2 regions of the Pantoea folii genome follow, and region 2 is predicted to be linked to the other one. Evidence: predicted binding sites of a transcription regulator. Region 2 holds the regulator's gene; the other holds the start of a gene.
What was found. Region 2 encodes PhoB, which activates phosphate uptake and scavenging genes when phosphate is short. Its sites were predicted from a motif close to CTGTCATAAAACTGNCNNAT; they were not measured.

Region 1: a site for PhoB is predicted at 2,222-2,241, ahead of opgB (phosphatidylglycerol--membrane-oligosaccharide glycerophosphotransferase). Genes of this name have one in related genera too.

Annotation. Positions count from the first base shown of each region.
Region 1 is NZ_JBWXON010000014.1:123,045-129,423, reverse strand. It holds gene AC1MDE_RS16905 (glycosyltransferase family 32 protein) at 1-702, shown strand, start outside; gene AC1MDE_RS16900 (LysR family transcriptional regulator) at 676-1,599, opposite strand; gene AC1MDE_RS16895 (tautomerase family protein) at 1,720-2,109, shown strand; gene opgB (phosphatidylglycerol--membrane-oligosaccharide glycerophosphotransferase) at 2,322-4,619, shown strand; gene AC1MDE_RS16885 (hypothetical protein) at 4,815-5,489, shown strand; gene AC1MDE_RS16880 (GNAT family N-acetyltransferase) at 5,520-6,224, opposite strand; gene AC1MDE_RS16875 (RcnB family protein) at 6,369-6,379, opposite strand, start outside.
Region 2 is NZ_JBWXON010000011.1:69,494-75,872, forward strand. It holds gene AC1MDE_RS14090 (PstS family phosphate ABC transporter substrate-binding protein) at 173-1,093, opposite strand; gene phoR (phosphate regulon sensor histidine kinase PhoR) at 1,186-2,496, opposite strand; gene phoB (phosphate response regulator transcription factor PhoB) at 2,512-3,201, opposite strand; gene sbcD (exonuclease subunit SbcD) at 3,399-4,610, shown strand; gene AC1MDE_RS14110 (AAA family ATPase) at 4,607-6,379, shown strand, end outside.

The DNA of each region.
Region 1 (6,379 bases), on a different contig from region 2:
TTACCTGATTTTATTTTCACCTCAACATTATTAAGCGAACAGCAAAAAAGCGAAGTCATTCGTCTGGAACTGCTGTTGCGCTACGGCGGTATTGCCATTGATTGCAGCACGCTGTTATTTGAAGATCTCTCATGGGTACATCGTGCTCATCAAGAGCGCTGCATGGATGTGATTGGTTATTATCGTGAAAACTCCACCGTCAATTATCTGGCGCCAGTGATTGAAAACTGGTTTCTGGCGGCGGCTCCGAATAACCCGTTTATTCGTGAATGGCAGAAGCAATACGCCCCTATCAAACATCTGGGTGAGCAGAATTATTTCAACGAGCTCAACAAGCGCGATGACTTTTCACTCCTGACCCAGAAAATTGATCAACCGCAGCAGCAGTTGGGTTCATTGGCACAACAGGCGGCGATGCGGGAATATCGTCGGGTGAATCTCTATCTGCGCAAATGTGAAGCCAACGCTTACTATTATCAGCGTTTGAGCGGCTGGAAAAGCGAGGCGTTTGCACAGGCCATCCTGTTCAACCAGCGTCCTATGACGCCACCACCGGTGATTAAGCTCAGCGGTAACGAACAGATGCACCTCGACTTCAACCTGCGTTTAGGCAATTACAACCGCAGCAGCCTGCTGGGTGAGATGATGCAGCCGCATGCGGCGATGGCGTTGGCTTCACCCATCAACAAAGCGCGCGCGTAGCCAGTGGATAAAGGTGGTCACCGCCCGTGGCACCTGTGCCGCATACGGGCGCACCACCCACAGCCGATCGGCAAAAGCATCCACGGTTTGCCACTGCGGCAGAACCTGTTGCAACGTGCCTGCTGCCAGCGCCGCTGCGGCGCTGAAATCGGGCAGCATGGCAATGCCCAGCCCTTGCAACGCGGCATCGCGGATTGATTCGCTGTTATTGGTGGCAAAATTACCCTGAATTTTCACCTGCACGGATTCACTGCCGCCACTCACCGGGCGGAAACGCCATTGTGGGGATTCCAGACCACGCGGGTAGTAGAGGCAGTTATGTTGCTGCAACGATTCTGGCACCTGAGGCACACCGTTTTGCGCCAGATAAGCCGGCGAGGCCACTAACAGCGCGCGCGTCTCACACAGCGGCAACGCCACATGGGTTTCGGGCAATGTCTGGCTGTGGCGGATGGCGAGATCAAATCCTTCACTGCCTAACGACACTAAGCGATCGGTAACATCCAACTGCAGCCGCACCTGCGGATACTCTCGCAAAAAATCACCGATAATCGGCACCAGCTGCTGACGTGCAAACGCCACCGGCGCGCTGACACGCACCAGGCCGCGGACTGGCCCGGCCTCATCGCGCACGCTGAAAAAGCTCTGGGCGATGCGCGCGAAAGGATCGCGCAACTCATCCACCAGCTTCTCGCCTGCCGAGGTTAGACGCACGCTGCGCGTGGTGCGCTGCACCAGCGACACCCCCGCCATCTCTTCCAGCTCTTTAATCTTTTGGCTCATGGCCGCTTTGCTGACATCTAATCGTTCAGCTGCACGAGTAAAACTGCCCAGTTCAGCCAGCACCGTTAGCCAGTGCAAATGCACCCACAGTGCATCAGTTTTGATTTCTTTCATATGGATTGTTCAAAATAATAAATAATCATTTCAACCAGCGCGCTTTTTCTTTCCTGCAGCAAGCGGCAGCATAAAGCCACATCCTACTCTTATCTTGTGAGCAAAAACGAGGGTTTATTTATGCCGTTACTGACTTTTGATGTGATTCAGGGCCGTTCTGAATCAGAAATTCGTACCTTGCTGGACGCTGCGCACCGCGCGGTATTAACCGCGTTTAAAGTACCCGCGCGGGATCGCTATCAGATTGTTCATGAGAATAAACGCTATCAAATGGTGTTTCAGGATACCGGGCTGGGTTTCGAGCGGACCGATAACCTGGTGATGGTGCGCGTGTACACCAGCCCAAGAAGCGAAGAACAGAAAACGCTCTTCATGGCAGAGCTAGCGCGCGAGTTGCAGGAAAATTGTGGCGTGCAGGGCAACGATCTGATGATCAGTTTTATCACTAACAGCAAAGGCGACTGGAGCTTTGCCGACGGCGAAGCGCAGTATCTGACTGGCAAGCTCTGATCCCTCCTCGCCCCTCGCTGGCAGCGACGCGTGCGTTGCTGCCAGGTCAAACCATAGTCAATCTAAACCTGCCTTAAACGGATCGGAACCCGCCGCACAATTCTGTGTGGTTATGTTGCAGCACTGTGACAGCCCATATAAATTGACGCATAACCCCCAAAGAGGGCCGAGGGCGCAGGGATGGCGTCACTAATTTATGTGAGGATCAAACCTTGTCCGAGTTGGTTTCGGTTGTACTCTTTTTAACGGCAATCGCCGTTTACTCCTGTAAAGCCGGGCGAAATAAATTCTGGTTTATCCTGATCTTAGTGTTGCTCACGCTGTTTATCGTGCTCAATGCCACGCTGTTTGCCAGCAACTATTTTACCGGCGATGGCATCACCGATGCGGTGCTGTATACCCTGACCAACAGCCTGACAGGTGCCGGCGTCAGTAAATATGTGGTGCCCGCCATTGGATTAATCATTGGCCTGTTTTTGCTGTTTTGCCTGCTTTCCTGGCTGCTACGCCGCCGTAGACGGCCGCATCATTTAGGCTGGAGTTTACTGGCTATCGCCTGCGCTGCAGGTTCGGTGCAAACCACACCTGCTTTTCGTCAGGTGAAAGATCTTATTGCCTCGCACTCACGTTTGGCCGACTCTGATTTCGATAACTATTATAAGAGGCCCAATAAAACCATTCCCGAACCCAAACTTAACCTGGTGTACATCTACGGGGAGAGCCTTGAACGCACCTATTTTGATCAAGATGCTTTCCCCGGACTCGCGCCGGAACTGAGTCGCGAAAAAGACCAGAGCATCGATTTCAGTGAAACCGAACAGTTGCCAGGCACCGATTACACCATCGCGGGGATGGTGGCTTCGCAATGCGGTATTCCCCTGTTTGCGCCTTTTGATGGCAACGCCTCGGCCTCGCTTTCCAGCTTCTATCCACAGAATATTTGCCTCGGCGATATCCTGAAGAACTCCGGTTATGAAAACTGGTTTATTCAGGGCGCGGATTTACGCTTTGCGGGCAAGGACACCTTCCTGCTGTCACACGGCTTTTCGCCCGCACATATGTATGGTTCAGAAGAGTTAAAGAGCCGGGTTGCCGATCCTGGCTACCGCAACAACTGGGGTTTTTACGATGACACGGTGATGGACGAAGTGTTTGAGAAGTATGAAGAACTTTCACGTCAGCAAAAGCGTTTTGCCTTATTTACCCTGACGGTGGACACCCATCATCCTGACGGCTTTATCTCGCGCAGCTGTCAGCGTAAAAGTTACAGCTACGATGGAAAACCCAATCAATCCTTCAGCGCTGTGGCATGCTCACAAGAGCATGTCGCGCGTTTGATTGCGCGTATCAAAGCGTCGCCATGGTTTAAAAACACCATCATCGTGGTCAGTTCGGATCATCTGGCCATGAATAACACTGCGCATCAGTATCTGATTAAGCAGCCGCGCCGCGATCTGTTTATGGTGATTCGTGGTGACGAGCCACAGGCGGAAGTGCTGGATGGCAAACGCAGCACCCTGGATAACGGTGCCACGGTGCTGGATATTCTGGGTGGTGATAAGGCAATTGGACTCGGCCGCAGCGGCCTCTCTTCAACATCTTTATCGGCTCAGTTTGAAGACATGGCGCAGAAGGTGACGGCATGGAAAGCCGATATCATTCAGCTGTGGAAATTCCCCAGTAAGATGGATGTCTTCACCATCGATCAGCCCAAAAACACCTTCAGCTTCTCGGGATCAACCTTCAAATTGCCGATTCTGTTCCGCGTCGGGCAGGATCGCGTCGAGCCACTGCCAGAAGGTGAATATTCTGCTCCACTGCGCTACCAGCTCGCGGACTTTACCGCCTCGGATAAATTCGTCTGGGTCGATCGCTGCTTCAAGATGGGCCGCTTATGGCAGCCTGATTTGGCCCTCTCTACCGATCTCTGTGTCGCCATGGGCCAGATGGGCGCAAAACCGACGGTAACGCGCATCGATAAACCGCAGTGGAAGGGCAAAGCGCAATTCCCGAAAGTCGAGGTGAGTGCCGCGACTTATCAACTCAACGAGCAGCAGATTCGCGTGGAAGATAATGCGATTCGCTATAACGCCGACCGATTCCTGCTGACGGTGCCAGGCGCACCCGACAGCGTGAAGCATTTCACTGGAATTTCGCGCCCCGAAAGCTGGGGACGTTGGTCAAATGCGAATCTGGCACCTGAAGTGAACATAGAATATGTCGAACCTTTACCGTCTCGCTTTGATGTGCAGATCACCGCGCGCGCTTTTGGACCCAATGCGCATCGACTGATTCCAGTTCGCGTCGGTAATGAAGAGCAGATGCTGAATCTGGGCGATGATTTCTCAACCACCACACTGCACTTCAGCAATCCCAACGGCAGTCACAACCTGATTATTGCGCCACCGGAGCCGCAACTCTCTAACGTTGGCAATATTACCGGGCAGGATCCGCGCAAATTGGGCATTGGTATGGTGGAGATAAAAATTATTCCACATCTGCAAAATTAAGCCATTTCCCCCCCATGCAGGCCTGCCAATGCGCAGGCCTTTTTTTATTAGTTGTTTTCGTTACTTATTGTAAGCATTGATTTTTTTCGAGATGCCGCGCAAAATCCATTTCATCACATTGTGAAACTATCACCTGCTGGATAGGCTTTCATTTTCACGGAAGGACACCAGAGGAATGAAAGGATGATACTGACCATGATTAACACGCATAAAGCCTATAAAGCGTTACAGGATGCAGGCGTCGCCGATAGACAGGCTGAGGTAATGGTGGAGATTTTTGCTGATATGCAGCAGGAAAATGCCTTAACCAAATTTGATTTGTCACAGGCAACAGAAAGCCTGATCCGGGCACAAAGCGCGACAAATAACCGACTCGATGCTCTCGAAGGCCGCTTAGACCAATTTCAAAACGAGGTTAAATTACAATTTCACGGCGTGAATCAGCGGTTTGAAGTGCTCGAAAAAAGTATTGATGAGCGGTTTGAAGTGCTCGAAAAAAGTATAGATGAGCGGTTTGATGTGCTCGAAAAAAGTATTGATGAGCGGTTTGATAAAGTTGATAAAAGATTCGATAAAATCGATGAGAGGTTCGCAAGAATCGATGAAAAGTTTGAGAAGATCGATGAGAAATTCGCAAGAATCGATGAAAAGTTTGAAATAATTGATGAGAAATTCGCAAAAATCGATGAGAAATTCGAAAAAATCGACGAACGGTTCAATCAGCAAGACATTAAAATCAACGCGTTAGACCAACGTATGCAAATTGGTTTTACCGAGTTAAAACAAGACAACATCTGGATCAGACGCGTTCTGCTCACAATCGCCACCGCACTGATTGCCATGACGACAAAATATCTCTTAAACAGCTGAGCCAGGCGGGCAGCCCGGCCCTTCACAGCCTTAACGCAGCGCTTCCAGTTTCATGCGCTGCGTCCCTTCTGCATTGAAATTCTCCGCTGCCAGCCAGCGTTCGAATGCCTGCTTAAGCGGCGGCCATTCGCCATCAATAATCGAGAACCAGCAGGTATCACGACTGCGCCCTTTATAAACAATCGCCTGGCGAAACAGGCCTTCAAACTGGAATCCCAGCCGCAATGCCGCTTTGCGTGAAGGTAGATTACAGCTGTCGCATTTCCATTCGTATCGACGATAGCCCAACTGTTCAATGGCATAACGCATCAGCAGATAGTGCGCTTCTGTTGCCATAGAGGTTTGCTTGAGCAGCGGTGAAAATGCCACATGCCCCACTTCCACCACGCCGTGCGCGGTGTCGATGCGCATCAACGCCAATGTGCCCACCGCACGCTGACTGCGCAGGTCAATCACCGCAAAATGCATCGGATCCTTACCCTGCTCAATCTTGCGCGCATAAGCCAGATACTCCGCCTCACGGGTAAAGGGCTCAGCAAACATATAAGTCCAGTCACCGCCATCAATGGCCAGCGCATAGGCGGCGTAAAGATCGCGACCGTGGCGTTCCGCACTTAAAGGTTCCAGACGGCAGTATTGGCCGTTGAAAGTCTCATAAGAGGGCCAGCTGCGCGGTTGCCAATCTGGCAATGGTGCACCGACTGGTTGTCCGTAGGCATTGATGTGTTGCGTCATGGTTCAGTTCCTTTGTCAGTGAAAGCGTAATGAGCAGCGTGCCACTTTTCCGGCGCATTAAAAAGCACCCGAGAGGATGAATCTGAAGGAGGAGGGATCGGTAGGAAGCGTGGCAGCCTGACGGCCGCCACACAAAGGGAGGGATTAACCCTTGA
Region 2 (6,379 bases):
TTCACTCCTGGCTAAACGCATAATTGCGTCAGGGTATAATTTCACCCGGTTATTTATAGCCATCTGGATGGCTAAATGTCCAGAAAGAGTGACATGCTGAAACAAATTGGGCAATGGAAGAAAATTCAGGTGACGTGAATAAAATTCATGATCGGGTGCTCGTTCTTCCATTTTACTCAATGGCGGCACGTGCCTGAGCCATCTGGCTTTCGGAAAGTGGCAAATACCCGGCTTCAGTTACCCGGCGCTGCCCTTCAGGTGATAACACCTGATGCAGGAACGCATTCACCAGCGGCGGCAGCGGTTTGCCCGGCGCTTTATTGACGTAAATATAGAGCGGACGCGACCACGGATAGCGGCCGCTGCGAATGGTTTCGGCGTCCGGCATCACGCTATCGCCGCTGGCAGTGACGATGGGCACCATCTTCACGCCGCTTAAGTGAAAACCAAAACTGGCATAACCAATGCTGTTGGGTGTTGCCGCGACGGCCTGCACCACCGCCGCCGAGCCGGGAAACTCCGCGACGTCCGAGCGGAAATCCCCTTTACACAGCGCCTGCTGTTTGAAGAAGCCCCAGGTACCTGATGCCGAATTACGGCCAAAACGCTGAATACTGCGTCGCGCCCAATCTCCCTGGTTGAGGCCAAGATCGCCCCAGTGCTGCGGCACCAAGTGCGCACCACACAGACGAGTGACAGAGAAAAGGGCATCGAGTTGCGGTTGATCGATACGCTTTAGCGGGTTGTCCTGATTGACCACCACCACCAGCGCATCCATCGCCACCGGCACCGCCAGCGGGGGATAGCCGTAGCGCGTGGTAAACAGTTGGCGTTCATCAATTTGCATCGGGCGGCTCATCGCCCCGAGCTGGGCAGCGCCTGCCGCCAGCGCGGTGGGTGCGGTTGAGGATCCAGCCGCCTGTACCTGAACGTTAACGCCCGGTGACTGGCGGCTGAAATCCTCGCCCCATAAGGTCATCAGATAGCCGAGGGTGTCGGAACCGACGCTGCTCAAATTGCCGGTGAGCATGGTTTGTTGGCTTTGTGCCAGCGTAGAGCACAGCAGCAACGTGAACAGCAACAGCGATCTCATCAGGTCTTCCGCAAATCAGGTCAGGAACATTGAACTGCACATTCTGTCGCGCCGCGATTCATCACGCAATCAATTGCGCCACTTCATCGTGCTTAACTGACCTTACTGTGCACGCTCTTCGCCACAATCAAGCGTGGCGGCAGCACGAAACTAAAACAGGTTTCCTGATGCGGAATACTGGTGATTTCCAGCCGTGCATTATGGTGGCTCAATGCATGCTTAACGATCGCCAACCCTAAGCCACTGCCCCCGGTGGCGCGCGATCGGGCTTTATCCACCCGATAGAAACGCTCGGTGAGGCGCGGCAAATGCTCCTCGCTGATCCCCGGTCCGTTATCGCACACTTTGAACTCCGCGCCCTCTTTGTTACGCAGCCAGCTAATATCGAGGCGCGTCCCTTCCGGCGTGTGATTCACCGCGTTGTACACCAGATTGGAAATGGCGCTGCGCAGCTGTTCATCATTACCGAAGACTTTGAGGTGCGGATCGGTGCGGAAATGAATGCTGTGTCGGCCCTGGCTGAGCGTTTCCGCCTCGCGCTGCAGCAGTTGCAGCATGCCTGGCACATCCACCGTCTCTTTGAGATCGATAGCCGGTGCGGCCTCGATACGCGACAAAGTCAGCAGCTGTTTCACCAGGCTATCCATGCGACGCGTTTGCTCCTGCATGGTGTGCAACGCCTTGCCGCGCGTGCGCTCGTTCATCGTCGCATCGTCCATCATCTCCAGATAGCCCTGCAGCACCGTTAACGGCGTACGCAGTTCATGACTGACGTTGGCAAAGAAGTTGCGCCGCGCCCCTTCCAGCTGGTGCATTTGGGTGACATCGCGCGCCACCATCAACCACTGCCCTTCGCTATAGGGCATCACACGGAATTCCATATGATGTTGATTGTTCAGCACCAGCGTCAGCGGCTTGTCAAAATCGCGTTGGCGAATATAGCGGGAAAACTCAGGATAGCGCAGCAAGTTGAGGATGTTCTGGCCATTATCTTCCGGCCAGCGCAGCCCGAGATGCTGTTGTGCCAGCCCGTTGCACCAGAAAATGGTGCCCTCTTCGGTGGTCAGGATCACTGCATCCGGCAGGGATTCCGCGCCGCTACGAAAGCGCTTAATCAGGTTACCCAGCTCGCGACGACGACGACGGTTACGCAGTTGCATCTGGTAGAGGCCGTAGAACAAGGGTTCCCAGCTACCGCGTCCGGCGGGCGGCGTCATGGAACGATCGACCCACAGCCAGTGCGACAGACGCATCAGATATCTAAAGTGCCAAAACATCACACCCGACACCGCGATCAGCAGTAGCCAGGGCAGATAACCGAACAACAGACCAAGCACCAGCGCGGGCAAACAGACCAGCGCCAGCTCAGTCAATAGTCTCTTCCAGGAGAGTCGTTCCAGCACGGTAAAAGACTCCGTTTAGTAGCGGGCAGAGAAACGATACCCTGTTCCGCGTACGGTTTGAACCATGCGATCGTGGCCAGATACTTCCAGTGCTTTACGTAAACGACGGATATGCACATCAACGGTACGATCTTCCACGTAGACGTTGGTGCCCCATACATGGTTCAGCAGCTGTTCGCGGCTGTAAACACGCTCCGGGTGCGTCATAAAGAAGTGCAGCAATTTATATTCGGTCGGTCCCATTTCCAGCGGGGTACTTTCCGACATCACGCGATGTGAGGACGGATCGAGGCTCAGGCCCTGCATCTCAATCACCTCTTCCACCGCCATCGGTGAAATACGGCGCATCACCGCTTTAATACGTGCCATCAGCTCTTTCGGTGAGAAAGGCTTGGTGATGTAGTCATCCGCGCCCACTTCCAGACCGCGCACGCGATCTTCTTCTTCACCGCGCGCCGTCAGCATCATCACCGGGATGTCGCGCGTCATGGCTTCACGTTTCAAATGTTTAATAAACTGAATACCGCTGCCGCCAGGCAACATCCAATCCAGCAGAATTAAATCAGGCCAGGGTTCGATTAGCTTACCAATCGCGCTGTCATAGTCTTCTGCCTCAATAGGCTGGTAATCATTCTGTTCCAGCACGAAACATAACATTTCACGGATGGGAGCTTCGTCTTCCACAACCAAAATGCGCTTAGCCATTATAACTCCTGCTTTTGTGACAATAGGTCACTGGGATTTGCGGCGCCATTATGCGTCAGTTTTATGACACTTTTATGAAAAACCCTCCCTATGATAGATAGTGATAAAACAGAAATGTGACAACGATTATCGCTTTTTTTTCTTTGCGATCTGAAGAGGTTATAATTCGCCTTCGCTTAACGAAGCAGGGAGTATTCATGCGCATCATTCACACCGCGGATTGGCATCTCGGTCAGTTCTTTTACAGCAAAAGCCGGGCGGCCGAGCATCAGGCCTTCCTGGACTGGCTGCTGGCACAGATTACCCAGCATCAGGTGGATGCTTTAATCATCGCGGGAGACCTGTTTGATACCGGTTCGCCACCGAGCTATGCGCGTGAAATGTTTAACCGCTTCGTGGTGGCGCTACAGCCGACGCACTGTGAACTGATTGTGCTGGCGGGCAACCATGATTCCGTCGCGACCCTGAATGAATCACGCGAGTTACTCGCCTGTTTAAATACGCGAGTGATCACCAGCGCCACACCAGAGGGCGAACAGCAGGTGCTGACGCTGCATCAACGCGATGGCACGCCGGGCGCACTGCTGTGCGCGATTCCCTATTTACGTTCGCGCGATATTTTGCGCAGCCAGGCGGGGCAATCCGGGCGCGAGAAGCAGATCTCACTGCTGGAAGCGATTGAGCAGCATTATCAGCAGTGTTATGCCGCAGCGCTGGCCGAGCGGGCAAATCGCGCACTTCCCATCATTGCCACCGGTCATCTCACCACCGTTGGCGTGACGAAAAGCGACTCGGTGCGCGATATCTATATCGGCACGCTGGATGCCTTCCCGGCGCAGGCGTTTCCCGCCGCGGATTACATTGCCCTTGGCCATATTCACCGTGCGCAGCGCATTGCCGATAGCGATCATATTCGCTACAGCGGCTCACCGATTCCGCTCAGTTTTGACGAACTGGGCCGCGAAAAGAGCGTGTTCCTGCTGGAGTTCAGCGCTCAGCTGGATAGCGTCACTCCCCTCCCGATCCCGCAGTTCCAGCCGATGCAGATGTTAAAAGGCTCAATGGCGGAGATCGAACAACAGTTGGGCGAGTTTAGCGAGGGAGATCGCGAGCAGCCCGTCTGGCTCGATATTGAAATCACCACGCAAGAATATCTCAGCGATTTGCAGCGCCGCGTTGAGCAACTGACCGAAGCCCTGCCGGTGGAAGTGCTGCTGGTGCGCCGCAGCCGTGAACAGCGTCAGCGCAGCCTGGCGCGCATGGATAATGAAACGCTAAGCGAATTGAAAGTCGAAGAGGTGTTCGCCCGCCGTCTGGCGCAGGAAGAGCAGTTGGATGCCGAACAAGCCGAACAGCTCACGCAACTGTTCCGCACCACCCTCGCCGCGCTGGAGAACCCGTCCGCATGAAAATCCTGACGTTACGTTTTAAAAACCTCAATGCGCTGCGCGGTGAATGGTTTATCGATTTCCGCCGTGAACCCTTTGCCAGCAACGGATTGTTTGCCATTACCGGCGCGACCGGCGCGGGGAAAACCACCTTGCTGGATGCCATTTGCCTGGCGCTTTATCACCAGACGCCGCGCCTTGGCGTGCTGTCACAGACACAAAACGAACTGATCACCCGCGACACCGCCGAATGTCTGGCAGAAGTGGAATTTGAGATCAAAGGCGAAGCCTGGCGCGCCTTCTGGAGCCAGAACCGCGCACGCGGCCAGGCGGATGGCAAATTGCAGGCACCGCGTGTCGAGCTGGCGCGCGTGGCGGATAACCAGATTGTGGCCGATAAGGTGGGTGACAAACTCAAGCTCATCGAAACCCTTTCTGGCCTCGATTTTGACCGTTTCACCCGTTCAATGATGCTGTCGCAAGGCCAGTTCGCTGCCTTCCTCAACGCCAAGCCGGGCGAACGCGCCGAACTGCTGGAAGAACTCACCGGCACCGAAATTTACGGCCAAATCTCGATGCAGATTTACGAGCGCTGGCGCACCGCACGCAGCGATCTGGAGACACTGCGCGCCCGCGCTGGCGGCATGATGCTGCTGGATGAGACGCGTCGCACAGAGCTGATGCAGCAGGTTGAAGCCTTAACGGCGCAGGAAAAAACGCTGAGCGAGCAGCTTGAGCAAGTGCAACAGCAACAACAGTGGCTGACGCACTCGCAACAGCTGGCGCAGGAGCAGCAGCAAGCCGCACAGGCGTACCAGGATGCCGAACAGGCATGGCAGCAGGCGGAGAGCGATCGCCAACGCCTGGCGCGCGCGGAACCGGCTGAAAAGCTGCGAGAAAAACTTCAGCAGCGTGAGCAGTTGCAACAAGATTACCAGCTCGCAACCCAGCAGGCGCAGCAGCTCCACACGCAGCAGCAAAATGCACAAACCGCGCTGCAGCAGGGTGAAAAAAGTTATCAGGCGGCACAACAGGCGCGTGAGCAGGCACTCGCCGATCAGCAGCAGCTGGAAACCTTGCTTACCGAACAGGTGATTCCGCTCGACCAACAGCTCGCCAGCCTCGCACAGCAGTTGGCGGAGCAGCAGCGCCTGCATGCGCAACAGTCACAGACATTGCAGCAAAGCCAGATCGCGCTCAGTCAGCATCTGCTAACACGTGAGCGCTTACAACAGCAGCTGGCAGAGCAGCAGACATTTCGCAGCCGTGAAGCGGCGGTAGCAGACTGGGGGCCAGAACTGACGCGCTGGCAAGCTGATATCGCCCGTTTCGATGAACGCGAGCAGGCGCTGACACAACTTCGTGCGCAACAGCAGCAGCAAAACGCGCAGCTGACCCAGCAGCAGCAGGCGATTGCTGAAGGTGATCGCAGGTTACAACCTCTGCAGCAGGCTGAGACGCAGGCCAGCCAGCAACGTCAGCAAGCGGAGCAGGTACTCACTTCACTTGAGACTGAAATCAGCAGCACCTCACTGCGTGACGCGCTGACACAGCATCAACAGCAGCGCGCGGCACGCCACCAGCTCAGCTTACTGGCGGCACGCTGGCAGTCGCTGCAGCCGCAGTTGCAGCAGCGGCAACAAAAACTCACGCTGTTACAGCAACAGCATCAGCAAGACGAACGCGCTTTGCAGGCACTGCGCGACGATTACAAACGTGAGAACCAGACGCTGCTCGATCTGCGCAAAATCTGCGAGCTGGAGCGCACCATTGCACAGTTGGCTGATGAA